DNA from 2 places in the Hahella sp. CR1 genome. Region 2 is predicted to be linked to the other one. Evidence: predicted binding sites of a transcription regulator. Region 2 holds the regulator's gene; the other holds the start of a gene.

Region 1 (7,355 bases), on a different contig from region 2:
GTTCCCGCAGCCTGTGTATCCTACCGGCTGGTGGAGCTGCACCATGGCGGGTAAAGGTAAGAAGCTGGAATTCTTCCGTGAAGAAGATGCGGCTGAGCGTCCTTTCGTCACTCGCTATTACAATGCGGAAGTGCATAAAGCAGCCTTGGCTCTGCCTGAATTCATGAAGAATGAACTTGACTTAGATTAGTCTGAACGTTTATTTCTATACATCTGTATTTTAATGCTTAAGGCCAGGTACCATAAGGGAATCCGGCCTTCCGAAAAGGGTGCGAACCTACCTTTGTCCAATAGACGTTCTTTTTTCGGGCGCACTAACATGCAAACCATAACTCCTGTCAAGAAACGGCAATACAGCCGGTATATGGTTGGCAGGCTATTGGACGTGATATAGAAATCGGAGTTAACTGCGTGCACGCAATAGCAGAAAACCATGGAGTGAAAGCTTCATATACGAAAGAAGAACTTCAAGCCTGCGGACAGGGACGGTTATTTGGCGAAGGCGCTGCGAAACTTCCTGTAGACCAGATGTTGATGGTCGACCGGGTGTCTCAAATCTCCGCAGAAGGCGGAGCATACGGTCACGGGATCGTGCGTGCGCAGTTGGATATCAATCCGGATCTGTGGTTTTTTAAGTGTCATTTCGTTGGCGATCCGGTCATGCCGGGTTGCCTCGGACTGGACGCCATGTGGCAGCTGGTAGGCTTTTTCCTGGCGTGGAAAGGTCACAAGGGATTGGGCCGGGCGCTGGGGGTCGGCGAAGTTAAGTTCACCGGTCAGGTGTTGCCGTCCGCAAAATCCGTCGAGTATGTTCTCGATATCAAAAGAGTAATCGCTCGTAAGTTAATTATGGCCTTGGCTGATGGAACCGTGTATGTCGACGGTAAAGCCATTTATACTGCCAAGGATTTACGAGTGGGCTTGTTTGACCCCGCCGCTATGAGCGGTGCGGAAATCAAATAAGTTATCCTTTGCAAATGTAAGAGGTTTCTGAATGAAACGCGCCGTCATAACCGGAATGGGAATCGTATCCTGCTTGGGCAACTCCAAAGAGGAGGTGGCTGAGTCACTGAAAGCTGGCCGCTCAGGCATTCGGTTTAACGAAAGCTACAAAGAAGCGGGCTTGAGAAGTCAGGTCAGTGGCAGCGTCCAGATCGATTTCGCTGAACACATCGACCGCAAGCATCTGCGCTTCATGGGCGACGCGGCAGCGTACGCCTATATCGCTATGAATCAGGCCATCACAGACGCCAAGATAGACGAAGAGCTGTTGAGCAGCACTCGCACCGGCATCGTGATGGGCTCTGGCGGAGCCTCCACCAGTAACGTCGTCGAATCCGTCGATATCCTGCGTGAGAAAGGCGTCAAACGTGTGGGACCTTATCGCGTACCCCGCACCATGAACAGTTCTGTAAACGCCTGTTTGTCCACCGCGTTCAAAATTCGCGGCGTTAACTACTCCATAACTTCCGCTTGCGCGACCGCCGCTCACTGTATCGGTCACGCCTGGGAACAAATTCAGTTGGGCAAGCAAGACGTCGTATTCGCTGGCGGCGGTGAAGAAGAGCATTGGAGCCTGGCGGTTCTATTCGACGCTATGGGCGCGTTGTCCAGCAAGTACAACGACGATCCTTCCCGTGCTTCACGTCCATACTGCTCCACCCGTGATGGCTTTGTCATCGCTGGCGGCGGCGCGGTTGTCGTCGTAGAAGAGCTGGAGCATGCGCTGCGTCGCGGCGCGCCGATCTACGCTGAGTTGGTGGGCTACGGCGCCACTTCCGATGGCGAAGACATGGTGGCTCCATCTGGAGAAGGCGCTGTACGCTGTATCCATCAGGCGCTGTCTACCGTAAACACGCCAGTAGATTACGTCAATACTCACGGCACCAGTACGCCTGTCGGCGATATTATTGAGCTGAAAGCAGTAAAAGAAGCCTTTGGCGACAATCTGCCGCGCATCAGTTCTACTAAATCACTGTCCGGCCACTCTTTGGGCGTTGCTGGCGTACACGAAGCAATCTACTGCTTGTTGATGATGGAAGGCGGTTTCATCGCGCCATCTCGTCACATCGAGGCGCTGGACGAGAGAGCCGCTGGCTTCCCGATCGTGACCGAGCCTACCGATGCGGAACTGAATACCGTTCTGAGCAACAGCTTTGGTTTCGGTGGCACCAACGCCTGTCTGGCTTTCAGCAAATACAAAGGCTGATCTAGTCCTGAAATAGGTTTCAACTATATTCAGGACGGGACAGCGAAAGAATAAAAAGCCTGCGCCTAGCGCGGGCTTTTTTATGCCTGTTTTCTGGTATTTTCATCTAACCCGGTTGGCATCTCCTTGATTGTGATGTAAAAAACATCACGCGCATAGCTGAGATACAAATAGAAGATGTTGGTCACAGTTCGAATCTGTGCAGGATTCTTATGTTTGCTATGCTGATAGTTAAGCGTCATCCATTCAATTTCTAAAGGGTCTCATGCGGAAAGGTTTTCTATTTCTGGCGGGTGTTCTTTTTGCTTGCGGTGTCGGCGCGGAACAGGCGCAAACTTCGCTGGCGTTGTCTGAATCCGCATATATGGCTCCCCTGGTGGATAAAGTTCAGGTAAAGAAAGCGTCCAGACTTTTGATTCTATTGAAAGAAGGGAAGCCTTTGCGGGTGTATCCGATCGCTTTGGGCGATAAGCCGCTGGGACATAAACAGTTCGAAGGGGATGAGCGAACGCCTGAAGGCACTTACTCACTTGATTGGCGTAACCCTAACAGCGCTTTTCACAAGTCCATTCACGTCTCTTACCCTAATGATCAGGACGTTGAATTCGCGAAGAGCCAGGGACGCGAGCCGGGCGGGATGATTATGATCCATGGCTGGCCCAATGGTTTTAATCATGACCGTGACAGTATCTGGCTTTACGAGTTTGATTGGACGGATGGATGTATCGCCGTCAACAATCAGGCGATGGATGAGATCTGGTCTTTGGTGCCGGACGGCACGCCTATTGAAATTCTGCCGTAGGTCAGCGCACGGCCTAACCGTGCTTCAGCTTCAACGCTAACACAGTGGACGCCAGCGCTAATGTCAGAGTATTAGCGATAATAATTGGCCACGCGACCATCATGATCCCATAAAGCAGCCACAGAAAGACGCCCAACGTGAAAATGCTATACATGCCGAGCGAGATGCCGGATGTGTTTTTCGTTTTCAACGTTTGTCTGACCTGGGGCAGGAACGCCAGTGTGGTGAGCAGCGCCGCCAGTGTGCCGATGATGGATGCTAACATCTTATTAACCCTATAGAATTGCGCGCATTTTAATCACGCTGTCCGGCAGCGTAACTAGGGGAAAATATGTACGCCCCGTCGTTATGGCTGGGGGCGCAGACTTCTAATAACACCGTATCCTGCTCACACGAAAAAGGGCCGCCAAATGGCAGCCCTCTTTGAAGTCGATTTGAGAGATCAGTCGCGGGTGAATTCAGGATAGGCTTCCATCCCGCATTCCGCCAGATCCACGCCTTCGTACTCTTCTTCTTCGCTGACGCGGATGCCCATGATCACTTTAATCAGGCCCCATACCACCAAGCTGGTTGCGAATACCCATACGAAGATGGTGAGCGCGCCAGCCAGCTGAGCCATGAAGCTAACGTCAGTTGTGAAGGGAACCACCAGAAGACCCAGCAGACCGCAAGCGCCGTGTACAGAGATCGCGCCAACAGGATCGTCGATTTTCAGTTTGTCCAGGGTCACGATGGAGAATACGACTAGCACGCCAGCCACTACGCCAATCAGAGAGGAGGCCACGGGGGAGGGAGCGTCAGGGTTAGCAGTGATCGCCACCAGGCCTGCCAGGGCGCCGTTAAGAAGCATGGTCAGGTCAGCTTTGCCGAACAGCAGGCGAGCGGTGATCAGCGCTGCGATCGCGCCAGTGGCCGCTGCTGCGTTCGTGTTCAGGAAAACAATCGCCACGGAGTTGGCGTTGCCGATATCACCCAGTTTCAATACTGAGCCGCCGTTGAAGCCGAACCAGCCCATCCACAGAATGAAAGTGCCCAGTGTCGCTAAAGGCAGGTTAGCGCCAGGGATAGCGTTAACTTGTCCGTTAGGGCCGTATTTGCCTTTACGTGGGCCAAGCAGCAATACGCCTGCCAGAGCCGCCGCTGCGCCGGCCAAGTGAACAATGCCGGAACCCGCGAAGTCTTTGAAGCCCATATCGCCCAGGCTGTATAGACCGAATACAGCATTACCGCCCCAGGTCCAAGAGCCTTCCATCGGATAGATAAATGCAGTCATCACCACAGCGAAGGCCAGGAACGCCCACAGCTTCATACGTTCGGCGACGGCGCCGGATACGATGGACATGGCGGTCGCCACAAATACGACCTGGAAGAAGAAGTCAGATGCGCCGGAATAGATAGCGCCTCCAGTGAAGCCGCCATCGCGCTCAGCGAATGACTTCAAAGTGTCGTCGACATAGGTCTCGCCAGGCATGATGGCGCTTAGGAAATATCCGCCGCTGCCATACATGATTTCATAGCCGCAGATCAGGTACATGATGCAGGCGATGGCGTAGAGAGCGACGTTTTTGGTAAGAATTTCAGTGGTGTTCTTGGCGCGCACTAAGCCGGATTCCAACATGGCGAAACCCGCGGCCATCCACATGACCAATGCGCCCATCACAAGAAAATAGAAGGTATCTAATGCATATTGTAAGTGAAAAACATTGTTTTCCATGAAAAGCCCTCCGCACTAGGCTTGTCAGTTACCAGTTGTTGTTAGTTTTGGTTAAATCGCGTCTGTACCAGTCTCGCCGGTCCTTATGCGGATGGCTTGTTGCAGATCCACCACAAAAATTTTGCCGTCACCGATCTTGCCGGTGTTTGCGGCTTTAGTGATGGCTTCTACGACTTGGTCGAGCAAGTCATCGCCGATAGCGACTTCGATTTTCACCTTGGGGAGAAAGTCGACGACATACTCTGCGCCACGATACAGCTCGGTGTGGCCCTTCTGACGACCGAACCCTTTTACTTCGGTCACGGTCACGCCCTGAACGCCAATCTCGGAGAGTGCTTCACGCACATCATCCAGCTTGAATGGCTTGATAATGGCAGTTACCAGTTTCATTTTTTTCTCCTTTGTATCTACCCGCCTGTTATAGAAATCGCACAATCAGCAAGCTCAACCACGCACAAAAATATGTGCGGAATTTGTGCGTGATGTAGCATCTGCTGTGCCAATGATAAAAAATTTATTTAAAACAGTTAACTAGATGAATAATTCTTACCTTGTGGAAAAACCAGGGCACAATTATAGCGCAGCACGCCCCTGTTTGAGGTTAATTGGCGCCCGTGGCTGGTGCGCATTTATAAAAATGCACAGAATTTGTGCAAAAAAGCGGAATGATAACGTTATAAACAGGATTTGTTGTCACATTAACTCCGGTTCTACAGCCAATGGCGGGAAACGGGGAGGATTCCATAAACAAACCAGGAACGCCGTGGTACAATCGCCGCTCCGAAAAACGGAGGACTTTCCATGTCGGTATCACCAGTAGATTTGCTTAACGCGTTCAACCAGCATTTTGGTCAGTTTGTGCCGGATGTCGCTAAATCCGCGCATGAAGATGTGCAGCAACAAGCCAAGGCGGCTTTCTCCAGCATTATCTCCAAGCTGGACTTGGTGACCCGGGAAGAGTTCGATGTGCAATTGGAAGTATTGCGCCGCACCCGCGAGAAACTGGATAGTCTGGAAAAACGCGTGGTTGAACTGGAGGCGGCTTTGCAAACCAAGAGTGAGCAAGGCGAACAAGCCTAACGAACTTTTTTATTAACCGGCGATGAGAACCACATCGCCGGTCTCGCTTTAATACCTACACACATTAGCGCCTCAGGAACGAGGCTGAATTTATCCAAGGAGGGAGTATGTCACTCGCAATCGTCAACACGCGCGCCAAACTTGGCGTGGAAGCCCCGCTGGTAAAAGTCGAAGCCCATCTGTCGAACGGCTTGCCGGCCCTTTCTATCGTTGGACTTCCTGAAGCCGCAGTCAAAGAAAGCAAAGACCGGGTCAGGAGCGCTTTACTTAACAGCGGATTTGAATTTCCCGCCCGCCGCATCACCATTAATCTCGCCCCCGCAGATCTTCCTAAAGAGGGAGGTCGTTATGATCTTGCTATCGCCGTTGGCGTCCTGGCGGCGTCAGGGCAGCTGCCGGATGAAGCGATTGCCGGATATGAATTTTATGGCGAACTGGCGCTTTCTGGAGAGCTACGGCCAGTGGCTGGTATGCTGCCCGCCGCGCTTCGCTGCGCCCAGGCTGGCGCTAAAATTATGCTGCCGCCACAAAACGCTCAAGAGGCCAGTCTGGTGTCTGCGCTGGAAGTTTATGCGCCCGCTACTTTGGGACAGCTGGCCGCCTTTCTGCTGGGACATGAGCGCATGACGCCGATACGCCAGCAGGAGCGCCCAGCGTCAGGGCGCAAAGCTCCGGACATGGCGGATATCAAGGGCCAGTTTCAAGCCAAGCGGGCGTTGGAGATCGCCGCAGCGGGCAATCACAATATGTTGATGTTCGGCCCACCGGGAACGGGGAAAACCATGCTGGCGTCGCGTCTGGTGGGTATCTTGCCTGAGCTGACGGAAATGGAAGCGCTGGAAACAGCGGCGGTCAACTCCGTGGCGGGCGTTAGTCTGGATATGACGCAGTGGCGACAGCGGCGTTTCCGCGCGCCTCATCATACGGCATCTGCGGTTGCGCTGGTCGGAGGCGGTTCTAATCCCAAACCTGGAGAGATCTCATTGGCGCACAATAGTGTGCTGTTTCTCGACGAATTGCCGGAATTTGACCGAAAAGTGCTGGAAGTGTTGCGAGAACCCATGGAATCTGGAGAGATCGTGATTTCCAGAGCTGCACAGCAAACCACCTTTCCAGCCCGCTTTCAGCTCATTGCGGCGATGAATCCTTGTTGATGCGTTGCCAAAGTGCCAGCGTTTTGGGAAGTGCTATTGCACTTTGGGGTGGGGGTTGGGGCGTAGTAGAGCTCGATCTCAACTTCCTCCTTGCCGATGATCAGGCGGTCGGTAATTGCTTCGACAATCTGTCGTTTGTCGTCGCTGGTGAGATTGTCCCAGTGGGCGTATAAGTCTTGCGCGTGATCAACAATCTCGTTTTGTGAGATTTGGGTGATCTTCAGAAAATCGACTTCTGCTTGGAGTTGCGGCAGCTCTGCATCAATTTGTTCCAGGCGTTCTTGAAGTGGCTTATAGCGTTCTCCAAACCCTCGCTTATCAATTCCTCCTTCTTGATACAGTTCGTATAGCTTGTCTGTTCGAGATACTACTTTCTCACGCTCTTTCTGGAGGATT
Region 2 (7,355 bases):
TTGGATTCAGGCCGGTTTAATTGTTAAGCGACAGTGGCTTCTTATTGTTAAAACCTTATTGCGCCAGCTCTTTGTGGCGCACTTGGACATTATCATATTTTTTCTTGAAATGCTCTCCCAGGCACTCGCAGATATAGACGGAGCGGTGTTGCCCGCCAGTGCAGCCGATGCTGATCGTCATATAGGTGCGGTTGCTGTTCTGGAAGTGCGGAATCCAGGTCTCAAGAAAACTGATAATGTGCTGCAGCATCTGTTCCGGTTCCGGATGCTGCTTTAGGAATTCGATGATTTCCTGATCAGTGCCTTTGTAGCCGCGCAGCGCGGTGTCCCAGTAAGGATTGGGAAGACAGCGCACGTCAAATACCATGTCGGAATCCGATGGTACGCCATGCTTGAAGCCGAAAGACTGGAAGAGTAGGGCCAATTCCTGGGTTTTATGCCCGATAACCCTGATCTTAACCTGATCCCGTAACTGGTAAATGGAGAGATCGCTGGTGTCTATATAGAGGTTCGCCAGGGTGGCGATCGGCTCCAGCAGCTGTTTCTCTTTGGCGATGGCTTCTTTCAGTGATGTGCTTTTACTGCTGAGCGGGTGCTTGCGACGCGTTGCATGAAAACGTTTGATTAAGGTGGCGTCATTGGCGTCAAGATAGATGATTTCCACATCGATATTATGCGCCTGCAGAGTGGCGTAAATTGACGGGAAATCCGACAGGTCTCTATAAAGATTGCGGGCGTCTATGCTGACGGCGAGTTGCTGATTCTGGGTTTTCCCCTGGTCCAGCACCTCTTGGGTGAGAGGCGAGAGGAGACCGATAGGCAGGTTATCGATGCAGTAATAGCCCATGTCCTCCAGAACATGGAGCGCCGTACTTTTTCCGGAGCCTGAACGACCACTTACGATAATCAGCTTCATGTCTTCCTCTTTCCATCGAAGCTGGATTATTTCTCCAGCACCCTCCTGAACAGGGTTTCGTCGTTGTCACAGTCGCGTAGGTGTTCGCAGAAGCGACGGTCATTGAATTTCTGGGCCAGCTGGCTCAGAAGGTCCAAGTGTTCGCTGGTGGCCTCTTGAGGCACGATCAGAACGAACAGCAGGTCCACAGGTTCGTTGTCTATGGCGTCAAAAGGGATTTTGTCCTTGAGTGTAAGCAAGGCCCCTATGATGCGGTCGCAGTTTTCCAGGCGGCAATGAGGTATTGCGATACCCTGGCCGATACCAGTGCTGCCGAGTCTTTCACGGCATATCAGGTTGGTAAAAATGGCGTTCTCGTCCAAAAACGGAAAATGTTGCGCAATCAGATTGGCGATATATTCGAGAACGCGCTTCTTACTCGAGCCCGACACCCCACAGCGTGTGAGGGCGGGCGAGATAATTGACTCAATAGTTAGTGTGGTTTGGGCCATGTTCTGTTATCTGGCGGATGCGCCGTGCATCCGATCAACGTGCTTCTCTTTGTGTTTGAGGATCTGGCGGTCTAATTTGTCCACCAGTGCGTCAATTGACGCGTACATATCTTCGTGTTCAGCATTGGCATGCAGGTCAGCGCCGCTTATGTGCATGGTTGCTTCCGCAATCTGACGCTGTTTTTGAATGGAGAGCGTAACTTGGACATTACTGATACTGTCGAAGTGTCGTTCGAGCTTGTCGAACTTGTTGTTAACGTAGTCTTTTAGTGCTTCAGTTAACTCGACTTGATGTCCGGTGATGTTCATTTGCATACTTTGCTCCTAATGCCAATATACGGTGCATTATGAATTTTGCACTTCCATGAAAAATACTAGCACATCCAATTTGTGACTATTTGATTTAAGTCTTATGCCTGTATTCCTCCTTTTAAATTAATCGCTTACGTTCATTGGAAGGCGGAATGGAAAGCGCCTCCCGGTACTTTGCGATCGTGCGACGGGCGACGTTGATGCCCTGGTCGCCAAGCAGCGCAGCAATTTTGCTGTCGCTCAATGGTTTCTTCGGTGATTCCGCCGCGACTAACTTCTTGATAATAGCTCTAATAGCGGTCGAAGAACACTCGCCACCCGTGTCTGTGCTGACATGGCTGGAGAAAAAGTACTTCAGCTCAAATACGCCGCGAGGAGTGTGCATGTATTTCTGGGTGGTCACCCGGGAAATCGTCGACTCATGCATCTCCACCGCCTCCGCAATATCGTGCAGCACCAGTGGCTTCATCGCCTCTTCGCCGTACTCAAGGAATCCTTGCTGATGTTCGACGATTTGTGAAGCGACTTTCAACAGAGTTTCATTACGGCTTTGCAAGCTTTTGATAAACCAGCGCGCTTCCTGTAACTGGTCGCGTAAATAAGTGTTGTCTGAGCTGTTGTCCGCGCGTCTCACCAAACCTGCATAGCCAGGGTTGATACGAATCTTGGGAGCGATTTCAGGGTTCAGCTCAACCAGCCAGCGGCCGTTGGCTTTTTTGACGATAACGTCAGGAACCACGTATTCGGTATTGCTTTCCTGAATGCCTTCGCCCGGTCTTGGGTTCAGGCTTTGAATCAGTTTGAGAACTTCCCGCAGATCGTCTTCTTTCAGGCGGCTGCGGCGCATCAACTGGGCGTAGTCGCGGTTGCCAAGCAGATTGATATAGTGGCTGACCACCAGCTTGGCCTGACCCAACCAGGGGGTGTCTTTAGGCAGTTGATTCAACTGACTCAGCAGGCAGTCCTGCAAGTTGCAAGTGGCGACTCCAGGAGGATCGAATTGCTGCACTCGCTTTAAGACGGCGCGTACTTCGTCCAGCTCAATTTCTTCTTCCCCCTCAGTTTGCAGTCCGCCATGAATTTCGTCTGGAGTGAGGGAGAGATAGCCATCAGTATTGACTGCATCAATTATCGCAACAGCGATCATGCGGTCAATGTCGGACATGGGGGTAAGGTTCAGTTGCCAGAGAAGGTGGTCTTGCAGGGTTTCGCCTTTGCTATTGCGGGATTCGAAGTCGTATTCGTCATCTTCGCCGCCGCTGTAGCTGCTTGATCCGCTCTGGAAGACATCATCCCAGGCGGTATCGACGGGGAGGTCGTTCGGAATGGAATCGGACCAGTTGTCCTCTTCGGCGAATCCTCCTTCATCCATGCCCGACTCTTGCGTTCGCTCCTTGCTGGAGTTATTGGCGAGCATGTCGCTGATCGTATCGTTCTGAACGTGGTTGGGAGATTCGTCTTCTTCAGACACTTCCAGCATGGGGTTGGACTCAAGCGCTTGTTGAATCTCCTGCTGTAAATCCAGTGTTGAAAGCTGCAAAAGTTTTATTGCTTGTTGCAGTTGCGGGGTCATGGTCAGCTGTTGACCCAGCTTTAACTGCAATGAAGTTTTCATAACCATCTGATGCTTACCACCGATTCAGGCACAGATCTTGTGAGTTTTTCATAGTTATTAGGTGCTTTAATCCTAAGCTCTTGAGCCTTGAGGTCCATCTGAGATGGAAGCCGCCGGTTAAACTAAAGTTTGAACTGGTCACCCAGATAGACCTCTCTAACCTTTGGGTTGGCAAGGATATCACTTGGGGCGCCGCTTGCGATAATAAATCCTTCACTGACAATATAGGCGCGTTCACAAATATCCAAGGTCTCGCGCACATTATGGTCTGTAATTAAAACGCCGATGCCGCGCTTTTTGAGATGCTCGATAATCTGCTTGATATCATTGACGGAAATAGGATCCACCCCGGCGAAAGGCTCATCCAATAAGACAAACTTTGGCTCCGTAGCCAGCGCGCGAGCGATTTCCACGCGTCGACGCTCGCCCCCCGAGAGACTCATGCCAAGGCTTTTACGAATATGGGTGATGTGAAATTCCTGCAGCAGCTCTTCCATCTTAAGCTTACGCTCCTTGCGGCTCAGATCCGCTCTGGTCTCAAGGATGGCGTAGATGTTGTCCTCTACGGACAGCTTTCTGAAGACCGAAGCTTCCTGCGGCAGATAGCCAATGCCCTTGCGCGCTCTCCCGTGCATAGGCAGGCCGGTGATTTCCGTTTCGTCAATAAATACGCTGCCTTTGTCGCTGGGGATGAGTCCTACCACCATGTAGAAGCAGGTAGTCTTCCCAGCGCCGTTAGGGCCGAGGAGGCCCACGATTTCGCCGCTGCGAATTTCAACGGACACATCTTTTACTACGGGCCGTTTCTTGTAGGCCTTGGCCAGATTTCTGGCGGTGAGAGTGCTCATTGTTTATTAGATTTGGGCGGATGATAGATAATTTCAACCTGCTCGGTTTGATTGCCCGATGAGGCTCCCTTTGCCGTGACTAAACGCTTGTCTGTGAAATAAATAATTTCTTCGCCTTCCACTGAGCTGTTGTCCTGAAGAATGCGTGCATGGTTACGCATAACGACTTTACTCTGGCTACGGTCATAGTCCATGTTTTCTGCGTAAGCGTGAGTTTCAGTTTGTTTTTCTTGGTCAAACTGCACTAAGTGAGCGGGTTTGCCGGTCGCCTGGAAGCGGCTGATGCCATTGTCGTCGGTGTATAAAATGACTTTGTCCGCCTCGATGCTGGATTTGCCCTGGATAATAACGACATTGCCGATATAGGTGTCGATGCCTTTCTGGCCATCTCTCTCCCAGCGTCCCGCTTTGATGCGCACCGGTTCGTCACTGCCGTTAAGAAGGTCCAATGCATGGCTAAGCGGGGCGAAAATAAGGCCCAATAACAGCGCCGCGGTGAATAGTTTACTTGGGTTGTGCATAAACGCCGGTTACCTGAGAAAGTAATACAATAAGCTTTTTATCAATGTCCGCCTCCATTCCGACAGCGGTTAACTGATTGATATTTGAAGTTATCTTAACGGGTTGATCGGTGCTGATAAAGCGTGACTTGTTGTTGTAGTCGAGCGCTTGCGTTTGCATAAGAATCGGCGCTCCGTCGTTGGAGGCTCCATTTACTTCCACGTCTCCACGCAGTTTCAGGGTGTCCTGCTTGATCAGCAGTTCGCCTTCCAGAGACTCCACATGCCAGCTTTTCTCCCCTTGCTGGAAGATCTCCAGATTGGGGCGCGTCAGTACGCCGGTGTCTGTATCGGGATAGTGCTTCGCCAGTTGGCTTTGCAGGCGGCTGGTGAGTGCGCCCTCTTTGTTGTAGGTGGTGTAAACCGCGTTGATGACAAATGCGTCAGGTTCGTCTTTCAGGAGCGGTTCTTCCTCAAAGAAGGGGACGCTTGCTTCGTCCTGATAAGCGACCAGATAAATAACCAGAAACGCCGCCAAAGCCGCGTAGAGCCATTTGCTGTATTGTCTGAACAGTTCTGTCATGAAGTTACAGGTAGGCTTCCAAGGAGGTGTGGAGCAGGCCTTTCGCCGCCAGAATCATATCGCACACCTCTCTGACCGCGCCTTTGCCGCCCTGGGCTGAGGTGCAGTAGGTGGCGTGCTGGCGAACAAACCAGTGACTGTTAGGCACAGTAACGCCAAATCCGCAACTGCGAATGGCCGCCAGATCAGGAAGGTCGTCGCCGACATAGGCGCATTCATTCAGTTCTAAGCCAAGCTTTTCTCGAATCTCATTGAGCCCGACAAGTTTGTCTTCGCGGCCTTGCAGTAACTCTAAAATGCCCAGGTCTCCAGCTCTCTTTGCGACCATGGCGGACTTGCGGCCGGTGATAATGGCGACGGTTACTCCAGCTTTTTGCAACAGCTTGACGCCGAGTCCGTCAAGTATAGAGAAGGGTTTGAACTGCTCGCCAGATTCGCCAAAGTATAGGGTCCCATCCGTCAGAACGCCGTCTACATCCAGCGCTAAGAGTTTAATCTGTTGTAAGGCTTGGGTCTGTTGTTCGGTCAAAGACGGCGACATTAAATAACTCCTGCGCGTAGCATGTCTTGTGTATTGAAGGCCCCAATCACTTTATTGTCAGCATTAACGACAGGCAGGGCGTTGATCTTTTTCTCCTGCATCAAGCCCAGGGCTTCTGCGGCAAGCATGTCTTTGGTGACAGTCTTGCAGTTTGCCGTCATAACCGTATCAATGGCGCAGCTCCGAATATCGATGTTTTTATCTAGTGTGCGGCGCAAATCGCCGTCAGTAAACACGCCGAGGAGCTTGTCGTCTGCGTCGACGATACAAGTCATGCCCAGGCCTTTCTGCGACATTTGCAGGAGCGACTCACTCAAAGATGCTCCACTTTTAACGACCGGGACGGCGTCGCCAGAATGCATGATGTCGGAAATTTTCAGCAATAGCCTGCGGCCCAAAGCGCCGCCAGGGTGAGAGAATGCAAAGTCCTCTGCTGTAAAGCCGCGTGCTTCTAACAGCGCTATCGCCAAAGCGTCACCCAGCACCAGGCAAACTGTGGTGCTGGAGGTAGGAGCGAGTCCAAGAGGGCAGGCCTCTGTGGCAACGCTGGCGTCGATATTCGCCTCTGCGATTTCAGAAAGAGTAGAGTCCGGTTTGCCGGTCATGCTGATTAATGGAACTCCCATTCTTTTCAAAAGGGGGAGTATGGTGACAATTTCTGCCGTGTTGCCTGAGTTGGATATCGCCAATACAACGTCATCGGGGGTGACCATGCCGAGGTCGCCGTGGCTGGCTTCACCGGGGTGTAGAAAAAACGACGGCGTACCTGTGGACGCGAGGGTGGCGGCAATTTTGTTACCTATATGGCCTGACTTACCCATCCCGGTAACCACCACGCGTCCTTTACAGTTCAGCATCAGGTCGCAAGCCTTAACAAACGCATCGTCAATCCGGCTGCTTAGCGCCTGGACTGCCTGAATCTCCATTTCTATAGTGCGTCTTGCGGCCTTTATGTATTCGTGGTCGTGATGGCTCATTAATCTGGCGTTCCTAATGGCGTTGACAGTGGCGGATATTTTGTCGCGGTAATGCTTCTGCGCCGCCTTGCTTAAACAATATTGCGAAAAAATGGCGTTCGGCGAGGCCTGCGTATTATACGACGCTCGGGGACTGCTGCAACTTGCCGGGAAAGATGTGGGCAGTTAAAACATCTTCTGATATATTCCGCAGCTGTTTAGGCTATTTTTGGCAGAAACGCTAAAGCCGCCGTAAGGTTATGTTTTTAGGATACTTAATGCTTCCAGGAAGGGGGCGTTTACGCGGGCTGGGCGATTAAGGTGATTTTAGATGACGCAAAACCCCTCCAATTACGTGGAAGTCAGGGGGCTTACCTTCGCCAGAGGCGACAGGCTTATCTACGATAACGTAGACATCGATATACCCAAAGGCAAGGTCACCACCATCATGGGGCCCAGCGGTACGGGCAAGACTACTCTACTTAAATTGATCGGCGGCCAATTGAAGCCTGACAAAGGCGACATTTGGGTGAATGGCTTTAATGTGCCAAAGCTGAAGCGCAAAGAGTTATATGAATTGCGCGAGCGTATGG

The links. Region 2 encodes sigma-54, which starts transcription at its own class of promoters, with help from an activator protein. Its sites were predicted from a motif close to TGGCACNNNNNTTGCTNT; they were not measured.
Region 1: glnK (P-II family nitrogen regulator) is a predicted target of sigma-54. The motif match lies at 5,210-5,227, and genes of this name have one in related genera.

The regions. Positions count from the first base shown of each region.
Region 1 is NZ_JAPELK010000001.1:1,067,188-1,074,542, forward strand. It holds gene speE (polyamine aminopropyltransferase) at 1-190, shown strand, start outside; gene fabA (bifunctional 3-hydroxydecanoyl-ACP dehydratase/trans-2-decenoyl-ACP isomerase) at 412-963, shown strand; gene fabB (beta-ketoacyl-ACP synthase I) at 995-2,209, shown strand; gene ONV78_RS04835 (L,D-transpeptidase family protein) at 2,475-3,011, shown strand; gene ONV78_RS04840 (SemiSWEET transporter) at 3,025-3,276, opposite strand; gene ONV78_RS04845 (ammonium transporter) at 3,454-4,725, opposite strand; gene glnK (P-II family nitrogen regulator) at 4,777-5,115, opposite strand; gene ONV78_RS04855 (accessory factor UbiK family protein) at 5,527-5,805, shown strand; gene ONV78_RS04860 (YifB family Mg chelatase-like AAA ATPase) at 5,913-6,959, shown strand; gene ONV78_RS04865 (recombinase family protein) at 6,929-7,355, opposite strand, start outside.
Region 2 is NZ_JAPELK010000004.1:35,118-42,472, forward strand. It holds gene rapZ (RNase adapter RapZ) at 56-916, opposite strand; gene ptsN (PTS IIA-like nitrogen regulatory protein PtsN) at 943-1,407, opposite strand; gene raiA (ribosome-associated translation inhibitor RaiA) at 1,414-1,722, opposite strand; gene ONV78_RS10745 (RNA polymerase factor sigma-54) at 1,838-3,334, opposite strand; gene lptB (LPS export ABC transporter ATP-binding protein) at 3,457-4,182, opposite strand; gene lptA (lipopolysaccharide transport periplasmic protein LptA) at 4,179-4,703, opposite strand; gene lptC (LPS export ABC transporter periplasmic protein LptC) at 4,687-5,265, opposite strand; gene ONV78_RS10765 (HAD-IIIA family hydrolase) at 5,270-5,806, opposite strand; gene ONV78_RS10770 (KpsF/GutQ family sugar-phosphate isomerase) at 5,806-6,783, opposite strand; gene ONV78_RS10775 (ATP-binding cassette domain-containing protein) at 7,094-7,355, shown strand, end outside.